Regions from separate parts of the Mesorhizobium sp. M7A.F.Ca.MR.362.00.0.0 genome, predicted to be linked through region 2. Evidence: predicted binding sites of a transcription regulator. Region 2 holds the regulator's gene; the other holds the start of a gene.
The links. Region 2 encodes LexA, which represses DNA repair genes until DNA is damaged. Its sites were predicted from a motif close to TGTTCNNNNTGTGTTCNG; they were not measured.
Positions count from the first base shown of each region.

Region 1 (7,644 bases), on a different contig from region 2:
ACGGCGGGTCGGGCGACGACAAGGCAGCCGACAGCCCTGAAAACGCCTCAGCGGGCTCGCCTGCGCCGGTGGCGGGCCATGGCGATGGTGACCAAGGTGCTGGTTCGGGCGATGGCGGTTCGCCCGACCCATGGGGCAAGCTGGCGGTCGGCGACATGGTACTAGCATCGGAAGGACCCGACGAGGGATATTTCGAAGCCAGGATTATGAAGGCGAAAGCCAAGGGAATCTACACCCTGAAGTTCAGGGACTATCCGGAAGCCCCGCAAGTCGACCGCAGCTACTACCAGCTTGGCCTGATCCACCCCCGCCAGCTGGCCAAGAAATAAGCGGCCTTGCAAACGGGCCGGGTTCGTCCTGGCCCGTCACCCTCAATCACTCATCCATTCGAAGGAACCACTCATGACATGCTCAACAGAGCGCGTCGGTCGGCAGTCGGCGGCTGATCGAACCGCGCGCATTCGGACCCTCAACGACCAACTACGCCAGACGGGTGCTGGCGGGCGCATGGTGATGACCGCCGGTGTCGCCGCACTGCCTGCCCAAGAGATCGGCGCCATTTTGCTGGCCATCGCCAACTTCGACGCGTTCGACCAGAACAACGATCCATGGGGCCAGCACGACTGCGCTCTGCTGCACGTCGGCGATCGGCAGCTGTTCTTCAAAATAGACTACTATGACCGGGCGCTGGTGAACCTGTCTCCCGATGCCTCCGACCCGGCCGTCACCATTCGCGTGATGACCGTCATGCTGCCGGAAGAGTACTGATGTTTTCCTCTGCACAGGGCACATGGGCCCAGTTCCCCGCTCGTCTAACCTGCCTTGGGCTTTCTGCCCGACGAAAGCGGCGACGGCTCACGAGCCCCCTTCGGAGGTTCGGTCAGAAGAGCCGCGGCCGGAACGGCAAGTGCCTTCGCCAAAGCTTCGAGCGTATCGGTCGTTACGTTTTCAGAACCGCGTTCGACGCGACCGACATACGAACGATCGATCTCAGCCGCCAGCGCCAGCCGCTCTTGCGACAGCCCGCGTTCGACACGCAGCTTGCGGAGATTCCAACCAATGATCTTGCGCACGTTCATCGTGGGCAAGAAGGCAATACAAACGGCTTGACAATCGACGGACCAACAGTCCCCTATTTCCAAATTCAGGGGATTGCACGATTCATGTGCTTGCTTGGGGGAGTGAAATGAAAATCGCAGTTGGAATTATCGGAATTCTGCTTGGCTTGATTTCGATGCTGCAGTCCTGCGCGGTGGCGACCGGCGGAAGCATCGCGGCAAACCATGACCTAGCGGGCGCTGGATCGGTTGGCGTGTTTGTGGGTTTGCTGTTCTTTGTCGGCGGTGCCTTTGCCTTCGGCCTGCCGCTGGTCTCGGCTATTATTTTCGTCGTCGGCAGCTTGTTTGCTTTCATCGCGGCCAGCTCATTCACCGACATGAAGATTTGGGCCTTCGCCGACCTGATCCTCGCCGTCATGGCATTCTTTGCATGGAGAAGCGCACGGCGTGGTCGTGCCGGATCGGCAACGGAGGCCAAGATAAAATGAAATGGTTTGGATGGCCCAAAGTGGCAAATCGCTCATGGGCTCTTTGGGTGGCCGCGATGTTAATCTGTTGGGCGGGCTCGGCTTCAGCAGTATCATTGCCTTGCAGCTCAGTATCTTCTGGGCGGTGGGAAGGCACCCCGAGCCTAGAGTTCTTTAGCCTTGAAGACCTCGATGCCATGCTGCAATCGGTTCGCGAGTGCAAACCCGGCAGATTTGATGTCACCCAAGAGGCTTTGGACCATTTCGTCTCCGAACTGGAAGCAGCTCGTGTCCAAGCAGCGACGTTTTACGCGGAGGCGCAATTCGTGAAACTGCTGGGGGAAGCTGAGGCTCTTCCGGTCGCTCCAACGTCGGTGGCCGCTTTGAACGAGCTCATGCGTTTGAGAGAACAAGCGCGCTCTTTGTCACGGCAGGTCAGGGACTCTTCGGTGTCAAACCGGCTGGAACTGGTGATCAAAAAAAAGCTGCGGGCTATCGAGGCGGCGGGAATGCAGCCCCTGCAAGAAAATGCGACCAGCGCAGAACATGGTGCCAACGAGCCTATCGGCGACGTCTCCTCGTTTCGAGGGATCGAACTGGGGATGACTGAGGCACAATTGACGCAAGCGTTGGATCGATCGTTTACTTTGACTTCCACGCCAGCGGGCACGGAAACGCAAGCACTGACAACCCTTTTCGAGAGTATGAACGGGCAGCCCAAGCCGTCGCTGTTCATCGTCAAAGGCCAACAGGCTTGTGGCCAGATCGTCATGCATGGCGGCCGTGCCGCTCGCCTTCGCCTCTATCAGTGCTATTTCGACATCGGCGATGGAATGTCGATCGGCGATTTTGCGCAACAGATCACCGAGACCTACGAGCTTGAGGACGGCATGTCTGGCCATTGGGAAATGCGCGGCGATGGAGCGTACCAGTTCAAGTACACAGAGTACGTTGGCATCAGGCAGGCCACCTCGGAGCGGTTTACGGCCTCACTCCATCAGATGGACAACAATTTGACATTGACGGTCGAAGGCGTCCCGCAAGCGAATTTTAAGTAAGCGACTAGGCCAGAGAGACTGCGATCCGACGACGGATTGGTGTGCGTTGCCGTAGCATACGGCTGTCATGAAGAGCGGATGCTTCTGTTGCCCTTGATATGGGTCATCACAGGAGTGTGATAGCACCGCAAGACAGCGCTTATCTTAGAAACGACGGTTTGATATCCACCGTGGGCCCGCGTTTTCATGCAATCGACTGGGCAGGGCTCATTCGCGCCGGAGATTTTGACCCTACCTATCTGCATCAAAAAGGCCGCTGAACCGTTGGGGCAATAGAGGTGTTCCATGGCGAGATATTTCTTTGACAGCGCTGACCGTGACGAGCTCGTGAAAGACGAGGTGGGAATTGAATGTGACGGCATCGAGGGTGCATGTCGTGAGGGCATAGAGGGGCTCAGAGATTTAGCGCGACAGTTCCTCAATGATGATCGCCAGCAGCTAGCGATCTATGTCAGGGCCGAGACTGGTGAACGGCTGCTGAGCTTGAACATCACCCTTCAGAAGAAGCTTAGTGGGCTTTGAGCTTACGGGTTCCGGTCTAAGTCGTGCAGGAGCTCCGGCGTGTGAACCGGCCGTACGCATCGTCGGGGCCTGCCGACAGGCCGCCGGGGCCTTTGCGCCGCAACCAATGAGCTGGTTTCGGCTTGCGCACCTCGATACGCCAAGATGGCCTAATCGGCGGGTCGCGCATTTTGGGACTGTTGGTGGTGCGCGGTTTCAGCGACTGGACGATCACCTTGCCGCTCTTCTTTCTCAGGGTCAGATTGGCGGGACCAATAGCAGCCAAAGGGCGCGCAGACTGGGAATCGACGATTCACACTAACAAATGTCGGCGTCGAATGCGGACACGGTTGTGGGGGCCGGTTCTGCATCCGCCCTCGCTTTGTGAGCATCATCGCGCTGGCGCTGGCGAAGCCTTTTCAGCAGTTCTCGTGATACCGCAATCGTCCGTCTGGTTCGATCCATATCCCGGCGGAATGCGGCGGCTCCGACCAAGGAATTGTGTCGCGACAGGAAGCTGGCTTCGATAGCCGCGCGGGCGATGTCTGTATGCGTTGAAACCATCGCGGCGTCCCTTCCAGCGAAGGGTAATTGCTACACTGTTTGGAAGCGCGTTTCGAAATTATTCAAAGTGCGTTCTTTACCAAATGAAGGAGGCCCGGCCTGTCGTGCCCGCGAAGCCAAGCTGTTGAGAAAGCCTGCCCGTACATGGTAGCGGACCGCAGATGCGTCCCTGACCTCCATGCGAACACGGGCCAGTTCCTCAAGCAAAGCACGCGTTAGCGCCCGCTGCTGCGCTAGGCTTGACCGCAGGGCGCGAGCGAGCACGATCTCATTGAAGGCTGGGGGGGGGCGGCAAGCATGGCCGGGAAAACGGCCATTGGAGAAATCTTCATCCCCCATATAGCACGCCTCGCAGGTTATCTCCTAATCTGCTTCTCCAATATATAATCGCGGCTGAATATTGGGAACAAAAGGAGATCAAACGTGTTTTGCCGTTCTGCGTATGGAGAACGAAATGCAAGCTTCGGCCCGAGAAAAGAGCGATAACATCAACAAGGATCCTGACGATTGGACGACTGGTGACGAGCCAATGACTCCGTCGCAGGCTTCCTACCTGAAAACATTGTGTGAGCAGGCGAACGACGACAAAAGCTACGCCGAAGATCTCAGCAAAGCCGAGGCATCGAAGCGCATTGATGCGCTAAGGGCGAAGCTGAAGCTTTGAAGGCGGTGGGAGCGGTTTGCAGATGGCTGCTCGCTCTCGCGTCGTTCCGGACAGAAAGGATGCCATATAGGTCACGAGGTGCCCGCGCTTAGATAGACAAGTTTCTTTACGTTGGAGTCCCATTCACGATCTGCGGGCCGTTGCAGGTTATGCATTTCCGCAATAGACACAAAGGCAAATCAAATGGGAAAATTACATGCAGAATGACGCTGAAGCACAGCAGGTCCAGTTGTTGCAGCTTACTGCTGACATAGTGGCGGCATATGTTCAGAAGAATGCGATTCCGACGGCCGGTCTTCCCGGATTGATCGCCAGCGTCAATTCTGCCTTGTCGGGATTGGGTCAGCCGGTGGAAGCGCCGCCGCGCGAGCTTGTTCCGGCAGTCAATCCAAAGAAGTCGGTGTTTCCCGATTACATCGTCAGCCTAGAGGACGGACGCAAGTTCAAGTCTATGAAGCGCCACCTTGGTTTGCTGGGCATGACGCCCGATGAGTACAGAGCCAAGTGGGGCCTCGCGAAAGACTATCCTATGGTGGCGCCGAGCTACGCGGCTCAACGGTCCGTCCTTGCAAAATCTATTGGTCTCGGCCGCAAGGCGACCCCCGCCAAAACCGCGCCAAAGAAGGCACCGGCGAAGCGCAAAGCTAAGGCGTAACCACCGCGCTATCTGGTCGTGGGTCAGTTTGAAATGTAGCGTGCTGCGGCGCGGGTTTCGCGCTTGCCCTGTTTCCAGAGAAGCCAGCCGCCGATCAGCATGGCAGCACCCCAGATCAGGAACGCAACGTCCCAATAGATCCATTGATCCTGGGGCACTGTTTCGTTGACGTGGTGCAGCCCAAGAAGGTGGTGATCAACGATCCCCTCCACCACGTTGAAGATACCGAAGCCCATAAGGATGGTTGCGAAGAGAAGTTTAGGCGACCACCAGAAGTGAGGTTTCCGCACTGTCCGCCACAGGATGAGCAACCCGATTGCCGTGAATATGTAGGTGCTGGCGTGGAAAAGACCGTCCAGCAATGTGTTCAGCTTTAAGTTCTCCAAGGAATCAGCAGGATAACCGGCACTCGTCGCCATATGATGCCATTGGAGAATTTGGTGCAGAACGATGCCGTCGAAGAAACCGCCTAGGCCAAGGCCAAGCAGAATGCCTGCGGCGGTGGGGAAATGTCGGTCTTCCGAATTTGTAGCCATGGCCCTCAAACCGACGAAAGCCAGCTTTGTTCGCCGATCAAGGCTGGATTTCAAACTGACCCACTACCCGCGATCTGCGCTTATAGACTTTCGCTTCTGATGGACGCATTCTCCCTCTTGGGAGAGGGCGATGGGCAGAATAGTTCATCCCAAGTGGGCGGGAGCGAGAAGGCCTTGGTGGCGGTCGCTTGTTGCCGCTCGCCTCTCGCTGGTTTTAGCGCTGCTTGGATTTACGTCCGTCGCCTATGTTGCGACCAACGATCAGCACCAACTCCCGCGGGTCCATACCGGGGGAGGTTCATCAAGCAAGATTGTCTTTCGCAAGGCGGGCTGCGACATCAAGGGGAATATCAATGAGCGCGGCGAGCATATTTATCACATGCCCGGCCAAGAATATTATCTGGCGACGCGCGTGAACCCAGCCCGAGGCGAGCGCTGGTTCTGTTCTCAATGGGAAGCATGGTGGGCCGGTTGGCGGAAAGCCAAGGTTTGATGGTGGCGACCTCTTTGGACCTTCCTTTGTCGTTGATGGCCGGAATAGCGCTCATGGTTCTCCATCGGTTCAACGCTCCCGCCACGTCAGGACCGAGCGCCCCGATGGCGCTAGGCGTTACGCGCGGAGCTAAAGGATCGATCAAGCGTGACCTGAAGTGACCCTTAAGCATCGCTTAGGTCGTTTGCGTTTGAAGCAATGTAAGCGCCGTTCCGGCAACACCTTTCGTGCGTGGCCATGAGGAACGATGCTCGGAGCCTTTAAGGGCTTCGACGCATAACGATTCAGAGCTCACGCTTAAGTCCAGGGCAAGCGCTATTTGGCACCACGGCAGGGCGACATGATCGGGATGACGGTCATAGCTGGCCTGAGCGTATACGTGCTTTTGCGCCAAGAGAACTTTACCGGCAGCGTAAAAGAATGTGCAGTAGTTGGAGGGTGAACCGGGGGATAAAAAAGTGAGAATCGGAACAACTATTTTAAGTGTTGTTACGGTAGTAGCACTAACCGTTAGTTTGCCCATGTCAGCAACCGCTGACGGCAAATCGGCCGCGTATGAAGGCGGATACATAATGGCGGCTTTTGGCTCGTGCCCTGTTACGGCGATATTTGGCTCTATGAGCAAATTTATCAAATACCAAGGCTCAAAAGATTATAATCGCGGCTTTGCCGCCTTCGAGGCCGCGTTTAAAAAAGGCCCTCGGCCAAGCAAGTTATGCTTTGATGCAGCGCGTGAAAGCGATTTCTTCAGCGTGCGCTAGGCATTAGGGACAGCGCGTGGTGTTTTTCAGGCCGCGCCGGAGTAGCGGCGGCTCTAATCTCTTCAGGCAACCCATCGGGAACCATTAAGGTCACCAAAGGGTTGGGCTCGGTCTAACCGTGCGGGCCAACCATGCAAGAGCTTTCTCCCGAGCAACAGCAGGCTACATCGCGTCTCATTCGGACGTGGATTACTTCAGAGACACTGCGCCACCAAATTCGCCAACTGCTGGACCTCCCAGTAGATTGGGATATGACCGAGCAGCATCGGTCCATGCTTGACGAGTTAGATCGGAAGCTGAACGAATGACCCCATGGCACAGCAGAGGTACGATCTAAGCCGGACCCAGATGGGACGTGGACCGTGTTCGACGTGTTCACCGGCCAGCCGGTTTTCACCTGATGGTAGGCCAGCTTTTAGGCGAGTAGAGCGCCGCGCACTTTTACAACAAGGTGACGACTCGAGTAGTCGAATTGATCCCGCGTGGTGCTGACCGGCAATGCCATGCGCTTTGAGTTCGGGGCGAACCTAGTAACTGCGATGGTCGAGCAGATTATAGAACGTTTGGCCGAATTGTCCGCACCATTCCGCGGCTAGTGCGTGCGCCTCATCCGGTATGACTCCTGCCTTATCCGGGCGCTTGCCAACGAGCCAGCCGGAATCCCTTGCGACTTGGCCGGTGCCAGAGCCCTCGGCGGTGACCTTGTAGATCGTCTGATGTCCAATCCTTGAGACATCGAGTTGAACAGTTTTCACGGACGAGCCTCGGTGCCCCTTGTCGCCAATTTGGTGCGGATATGCCGAACTTGAAGCGCGACCCGTATTATCCAGTCTGGGATGCCTGCAACCCGCGCCGCCTCAATCTCCCCGCGACGAGGACCCCCCTCA
Region 1 is NZ_RZTF01000010.1:30,258-37,901, reverse strand. It holds gene EOC06_RS02950 (hypothetical protein) at 1-329, shown strand, start outside; gene EOC06_RS02945 (DUF3768 domain-containing protein) at 403-768, shown strand; gene EOC06_RS02940 (helix-turn-helix domain-containing protein) at 813-1,079, opposite strand; gene EOC06_RS02935 (hypothetical protein) at 1,187-1,546, shown strand; gene EOC06_RS02930 (hypothetical protein) at 1,723-2,583, shown strand; gene EOC06_RS02920 (hypothetical protein) at 2,869-3,105, shown strand; gene EOC06_RS02915 (DUF3072 domain-containing protein) at 4,103-4,312, shown strand; gene EOC06_RS02910 (MucR family transcriptional regulator) at 4,509-4,967, shown strand; gene EOC06_RS02905 (DUF2243 domain-containing protein) at 4,991-5,503, opposite strand; gene EOC06_RS02900 (hypothetical protein) at 5,634-5,996, shown strand; gene EOC06_RS02895 (hypothetical protein) at 6,455-6,757, shown strand.
Region 1: a site for LexA is predicted at 4,051-4,068, ahead of EOC06_RS02915 (DUF3072 domain-containing protein). Genes of this name have one in related genera too.

Region 2 (7,644 bases):
GGGCTGATCGTGCGGGCGCCGTTTGCCCCCGCAGCAGCTGCTGGCGAGGCCTGCGGCGTACTGATGCTGCGCTGAAGCAGAACAAGACAAACCATTAATAAAAAATGGAAAATGATCTCGGTGCTAGCCCGATATCAAGGCGCGGCTCAGTGGGTGGGCCGGATCGGCAAGGCCGTCGACAATGCTGAAATGATGCCGGTCGGGCTCGACCACGGTGCTGGTTGCAGCACCGAGGCCCGTCCAGATGTTGGCAAGCAAGGCGTTCTGACGCAGGAACTCGGCGCGCTCGCCACCACCGGCCCAACAGGTGATGCGGGCACCATCCCTGGGCCGCAGCAGCGCCGGGCTTTCAGCCAGCGCCTCATCTTCGTCGATGGCCAGAGTCGCGTTCATCTCGGTGCGCATGATCGGACGCAGATCGTGGACACCCGAAATCGAAACGACATGGCGCACGCGCCGCGCCACATCGTCCGCCAGAGGCGTGGTTGTCGTCACCATCCGGCTGGCAAGATGGCCGCCGGCCGAATGTCCGGTCAGCATCAGCGGCCCGTCGACCATTGCCGCCGCCTTGCCGATCGCCACGCCGATCTCCTGGACGATGCCGGCGATGCGTAAGTCCGGGCACAGCGTGTAGGACGGCATCGCCACGGCAAAGCCGCTGCTGACCGCACCATTGGCGAGATGCGACCAGAAACTCTTGTCGAACGCCTTCCAGTAACCGCCATGGATGAACACCACCAACCCTTTGGGCGTGGCGCTGGGGAGGAAGAGATCGAGCCGATTGCGTCGCCCATCGCCATAGGTGATGTCGAGCCGTGCCCGGCCCTGCGCCGAGAGTGCGTCACGAAACGCTTGCGCAGGCTCCACCCACGCGGCCGGCCATCGGTCGCTGCCGGCGATATTCGCACCGTTGGCATAGGCATCATCCCAATCGACGATGTGACGTTCGAACATCTGCGCCCTTCCCCAAAAACGGCATCGCTGTTCCGCTAGCAATGGCCACCGCCACGCCATGCGTCAATGCTCCAGGGCAAAAACATTTTAGGCTTGAAACAAATTTCGACTGGTGCGATCCTGCCCGTACGAACAGCCGACAATGGGAGGTCTGCTGTGCTGCCCAAACCTGCAGATGTTCACCCTTTCTGGGCGCATCTCAGCAGGTGCGATGGGCAGTACGAAGCCTCCTCAGAGCAGGACCTTAGGATCCACGACATCCGGCCAAGGCGCCTCGCGCACTGGCCGTCCAGCAGACAGGAGAGCGGCGACATGCTTGGGCCTTCAGCGCATATCGACACGTTCACGCGCGATCACCTGCCGCCGCCGGAGCAATGGCCTGAAATCCTGCTCGACGGCTTCGAGTATCCCGAACGCCTCAACGCCGGTGTCGAACTGACCGACAGGCTGGTCGAAAAAGGTCTCGGCGACCACACCGCCCTCATCGGCAATGGCCGCCGCCGCACCTACAAGGAACTGTCCGACTGGACGAACAGGCTGGCCCACGCGCTGGTCGAGAATTATGGGGTCGAGCCCGGCAACCGGGTGCTGATCCGTTCGGCCAACAACCCCGCAATGGTCGCCTGCTGGCTGGCCGCCACCAAGGTTGGCGCCGTGGTCGTCAACACCATGCCGATGCTGCGCGCCGGCGAACTCGCCAAGATCGTCGACAAGGCGGAGATCACCGTCGCGCTCTGCGACACCAGGCTGATGGACGAGATGACCGCCTGCGCCAAGGACAGCGCATTCCTCAAGCAGGTCATCGGTTTCGACGGCACCGCCAACCATGATGCTGAACTCGATCGTGCCGCTCTCGACAAGCCGGTGACGTTCACCGCAGTCGACACCGGCCGCGACGATGTTGCCCTGCTCGGCTTCACCTCGGGCACAACAGGCGTTCCGAAGGCGACGATGCATTTCCACCGCGACCTGCTGATCATCGCCGACGCCTACGCCCGCGAAATCCTGGAGGTGACGCCGGACGACATCTTCGTCGGCTCGCCGCCGCTGGCCTTCACCTTCGGCCTTGGCGGACTCGCCATCTTCCCGCTGCGCTTCGGTGCGGCGGCGACGCTGCTGGAGCAGGCGACGCCACCCAACATGATCCACATCATCGAGATCTACAAAGCGACGATCTCTTTCACCGCGCCGACTGCCTACCGCGCCATGCTGAAGGCCATGGATGAAGGTGCCGACCTTTCATCGCTGCGCGTCGCCGTTTCGGCCGGCGAAACCTTGCCTGCTCCCGTTTTCGAAGAGTGGACACAAAAGACCGGAAAGCCGATCCTCGACGGCATCGGAGCCACCGAGATGCTGCACATCTTCATCTCCAACCGTTTTGACGACATGAAGCCCGCGTCGACCGGAAAGCCGGTGGGCGGCTACGAGGCGCGCGTCGTCGATGACGAGATGCGCGAGGTGCCACGCGGCGCGACCGGCAGGCTTGCAGTGCGCGGACCGACCGGCTGCCGCTACATGGCCGATGACAGGCAGAAGGAATACGTGCGCGACGGCTGGAACCTCACCGGCGATACCTTCACGCAGGACGAGGACGGCTTCTTCCATTTCGCCGCCCGCTCCGACGACATGATCGTCAGCGCCGGCTACAACATTGCCGGACCCGAGGTCGAGGCCGCACTTCTGTCGCATCCGGATGTCGCCGAATGCGCGGTGATTGGCGCCGAGGACGCCGAACGCGGCCAGATCGTCGAGGCGCATGTCGTGCTAGCGCAGGGCGTCGCGCCCGACGCCCTCACCACCAAGCGCCTGCAGGACCATGTCAAGGCAATGATCGCGCCCTATAAATATCCGCGATCGGTAAAATTCATCGCCGCTCTGCCCAAGACCCAGACCGGCAAGATCCAGCGCTTCCGGCTGCGCACGGAGAAAATCAATTGAGCGAACCGTACGATCCGGCGTCCGAAGGCGCCCAGATGTCGTTCAAAGAGCGCATGTCCTACAGCGACTACCTGCACCTGGAGAAAGTGCTGGAGGCCCAGACGCCGCTGTCATCGGCGCATGACGAGATGCTGTTCATCATCCAGCATCAGACCTCCGAACTCTGGATGAAGCTCGCTCTACACGAGATTGGAGCCGCGATCCGTTCCATCCGCGCCGACCGGCTCGAGCCGAGCTTCAAGATGCTGTCGCGCGTTGCGCGGATCTTCGAGCAGCTGAACAATGCCTGGGATGTGCTGCGGACGATGACGCCGAGCGAATACACCGAGTTCCGCGACGCGCTCGGCCAGTCCTCGGGTTTCCAGTCCTGGCAGTATCGCGCCATCGAGTTCATGGCCGGCAACCGCAACCTGGCCATGCTCGGGCCGCACAAGCACCGGCCCGACCTGAGCGGAAAGCTGGAAGCGATCCTGACCGAACCATCGCTCTACGACGAAGCGCTGCTGCTGCTTGCGCGCAACGGATTCGACATCGGTGCCGATGCCAAGCGCACGGACTGGCGTGAGACGCGAACCGAGAATGAAGAGGTGCTGGTCGCCTGGCAAACCATTTACCGCGATCCGCAGCGCTACTGGATGTTCTACGAACTGGCAGAGAAGCTGGTCGACTTCGAGGATTATTTCCGCCGCTGGCGCTTCAACCACGTCACCACGGTTGAGCGCATCATCGGTCTGAAACGCGGCACCGGCGGCACGTCGGGTGCTTCGTATCTGAAGAAGATGCTCGAGGTGGTGCTGTTCCCGGAGCTGTGGACGGTCCGCACCCGGCTCTGACATCGTCGAAATGAAAACAGCGACGCGCGGCGGCGGAACACCCTTCGCGAACAACCGGGGACTGACTGACCATGAGTGGATTTCCTGATCTCGCCGCAGTCGAAGCGATGGATGCCACAGATCCGCTGCGGGCCATGCGCGACCGTTTCATTCTGCCGGAGGGGGTGATCTATCTCGACGGCAATTCACTGGGGGCAGCGTCTCATGCCGTTTTCGGCGAGCTGCAGCAGGCGGCAACCCAGGAATGGGCCCAGGACCTCATCCGAGCCTGGAATACGGCCGGATGGTTCGAGATGCCGATCGAACTCGGCGATCAACTCGGACGCCTGATTGGAGCCGCGGCCGGCCAGACCGTCGTCTGCGACACGACGTCGACCAACATCTACAAGGTGCTGCATGCGGCGCTGGAGATGCGGCCGGGCCGGTCGGTCATCGTCGCCGAGGGTGACAGTTTCCCCACCGACCTGTACATCGCCGAAGGGGTGGCCTCGACACGGGACGGCGTCCTGCTGCGCCTCGCGGGCGTCGACGCGCCCACTATCGAAGAGCTGATCAACGAAAACGTCGCGGTGGTGCTGGTCAACCACGTCAACTACAAATCGGGTGAACTGCGCGACATGGCGGCGCTGACGCGCAAGGCTCATGCGGCCGGAGCGCTGATCGTCTGGGATCTATGCCACACCGCCGGCGCCCTGCCCGTCGAGCTCGATCACGCAAATGCCGATTTCGCCATCGGCTGCACTTACAAGTACCTCAACGGCGGTCCGGGCGCACCGGCCTTCATCTATGCCGCGCAGCGCCATCACAGCGATATCAGCCAGCCGCTCAGCGGCTGGTGGGGCCATGCGCGGCCCTTTGCCTTCGAACGGGGGTATGTTGCCGGCACCGGTATCCGCCGCTTTCTGTGCGGCACCCAGCCGGTCCTGTCGATGCGGGCGCTCAAAGGCGCGCTTGCCATCTGGAACGACGTCGACATGGCGGCATTGCGAAAAAAGAGCGTCGCGCTGACGGAACTGTTCATCCAGCTCGTCGAAGCAAAGTGCGGCGCCTATGGCCTCACGCTGGAGACCACCCGCGACGCGACCAGGCGCGGCAGCCAGGTGTCGTTCCTTCACGATCACGGCTATCAAATCATGCGGGCGCTGATCGAGCGCGGCGTCATCGGTGATTTTCGCGCGCCATCGACCATCCGTTTCGGCTTCACGCCCCTCTATATCGGCTACAAGGATGTGTGGCTGGCGGTTCAAGTGCTAGAAGACATTCTGCGCACGGGCGCATGGAAGGACCAGCGTTTCGCCATCAAGGAAGCCGTTACCTGACGCAACGATCTCCGCGATTTGCCGTCGCCGCCCTCACTGCCCGGCGGATGACGGAGGGCTGAATTCCAGCCACAAATGCCAACAGACGTTGGCGTTTTGGCTCCGTTTCGTTCACGGCAAACGAACGTCCCGAAGATTGATATCGTCCCTTGTGGAGGTCGGCCGGCAGATGATGCCAAGCCTCGGGTTGAGGATGAGCCACAGGTCATTAACCATAATGGTTTCAATGTGAGCAGGCGCATCGCCGTGTTGGCGCCTGTCGATTGCGACCCGCTGGCAAGCCCAAATAATTTCAGCAGCCTTAACAAATTCATTAAACTTTAAACGGTTGCAGAACACAACTGGAACAGATAGTGTTTGTTCTGGGTTTGTTTTTCGATTCTGGTTTCAGGTAATCTGGGGGCCGCCATGCTGACACGCAAGCAACATGAACTGCTGATGTTCATCCATGAACGCCTGAAGGAGAGCGGCATTCCGCCATCCTTCGACGAGATGAAGGAGGCGCTCGACCTTGCCTCCAAATCCGGGATTCATCGGCTGATCACCGCACTTGAGGAGCGCGGCTTTATTCGCCGGTTGCCCAACCGGGCACGCGCGCTGGAAGTGCTGCGATTGCCGGACTCGATCGCGCCCGGCCTCAACGCGGCAAAGAAGTTTTCGCCAAGCGTCATCCAGGGCAGTCTCGGTCAGGGTGGTGCTCTTGGCCGGCAGATCAAGCCGGCGCCTTCGCGGATGCCCTCGCCCGGCAATGATGACGATGCGGTCTCCGCCGTGTCGATCCCGGTCATGGGCCGTATCGCCGCCGGTGTGCCGATCGATGCCATCCAGCATCAGACGCATTCGATCTCCGTGCCGCCGGACATGATCATGGGCGGCGCCCACTATGCGCTGGAGGTCAAGGGCGACTCGATGATCGAGGCCGGTATCTTCGACGGCGACACCGTCATCATCCGCAATGCCGACACGGCGAACCCCGGCGAGATCATCGTGGCGCTGGTCGATGAAGAGGAAGCGACGCTGAAGCGGTTCCGCCGCAAGGGCGCTTCGATTGCTCTCGAAGCCGCCAATCCGGCCTATGAAACCCGTATTTTCGGCCCAGACAGGGTCAAGGTGCAAGGCAAGCTCGTCGGCCTCATCCGCCGCTACTGAGGCGGCTGCGGGTTGGCCGCTGGCTTCTCGGGTTTCTTGAAGGGTGCCAGCCCCCTCGCCTCACGAGAGTATTTGCGATGCGTGTGCCAGGGCCGATATGGGCTGCCCACCGCGAAGCTGATTGTCGCCGGCGTGGTCGCCGATTGGCGATCGAAGAAGACCGCGGCACTGCCTTTGCGAGCCAGTTGCCGCTTGGTGATGACGAGAACCAGCGGATTGTGACAGGCGTCATAGGCGGTGGCGTCATTGATGACGATCAGCTCGGCGAAGCCACAGGCTTTCCAGGTGTCCTTGCGGTCCTCGACATAGGCAATGATCGCACCGGACATATGCCTGGCCACGCAAACGCCTGAGGAGCAATAGAACGGCGATCCCGGCGGTAGCTCAACGGCGTCCGCGACGTCGAATTGCCCATCGCTCTTGTCGAACACCTCTGGCACGACGATGGTTTCTGATGTCAGGGCGCGTTTCCAGTTGTCGACGGTGAATTCGTTCGGCCGTTCCCGGCTGACGGCAAGCTCGCCGCCACCGATCGGCAACGCCACCAGCCGGGCGTCTTCCGAGATCAGCACATCCGGCGTGCGCGTATCCGAGACGGTCAGCAAGCCTGCCAGCGCGAATGGCAGAGCAGCGAGCCGCAGCCAAGTTGTCGCCATCGTCGCGATGACCAGGGCAATTGTCACCAGCAGGACAGATTGCTGCGAAATCAGCCCAACCCCATCGACAGGCGAACGTTCGGAGATCCAACCCGATATGGCGATCATCACCGTCAGACCCTTGCCCATCAGGTAGAGGGCCGGCCAATCCAATCGAAAGGCATCAGCAGCGCGCTTGCGACAGCCAGGAACATGACGACGGTGACGATCGGCATAACCGCCAGATTGGCGAACAGGCTGAGCGGCGACACACGCTGAAAGTGCCATATGGCAAACAGCGTCGTGGCGCTGCCGGCGATGATGGAGGTCATGGCAAGGCCGGTTGCCGCGAGCACGAACTTTCGCGTCAGGAAACCGGGCATGGATCGCTTTGGGGGCGGCGGTCTTGCTTTTCCCGCGCGGTGATCGGCCCAGCCGGCATAGGCGCCGACCAGAGCCGCGGTCGCGGCGAACGACATCTGAAAACTCGGGCCGACCACCTCATGCGGCGACACCACGATGACGGCGATCGCCGAGATCGCCAGATTGCGCATGGTGAGTGCTGCTCGATCGAACAGCACGGCAATCAGCATCACCGCCAGCATGATGAAGCTGCGCTCGGCGGCAACGACGACTCCAGAGATGATGAGATAGGCCGCGATCGAGAACAGTGCGGCGAAGGCGGCATACTTCTTGACCGGGCGACGCGCGGAAAAGTCGGGAAACAAGGCGAAGGCGCCGCGCAGCAAGCCCATGATGGTGCCTGCGACCAGCGCCATGTGCAGTCCCGAAATCGAGATGATGTGGTAGATGCCG
Region 2 is NZ_RZTF01000161.1:5,602-13,245, forward strand. It holds gene glp (gephyrin-like molybdotransferase Glp) at 1-75, shown strand, start outside; gene EOC06_RS19650 (alpha/beta hydrolase) at 124-954, opposite strand; gene EOC06_RS19655 (AMP-binding protein) at 1,267-2,892, shown strand; gene kynA (tryptophan 2,3-dioxygenase) at 2,889-3,725, shown strand; gene kynU (kynureninase) at 3,797-5,044, shown strand; gene lexA (transcriptional repressor LexA) at 5,453-6,193, shown strand; partial or broken gene EOC06_RS19675 (ComEC/Rec2 family competence protein) at 6,187-7,644, opposite strand, start outside.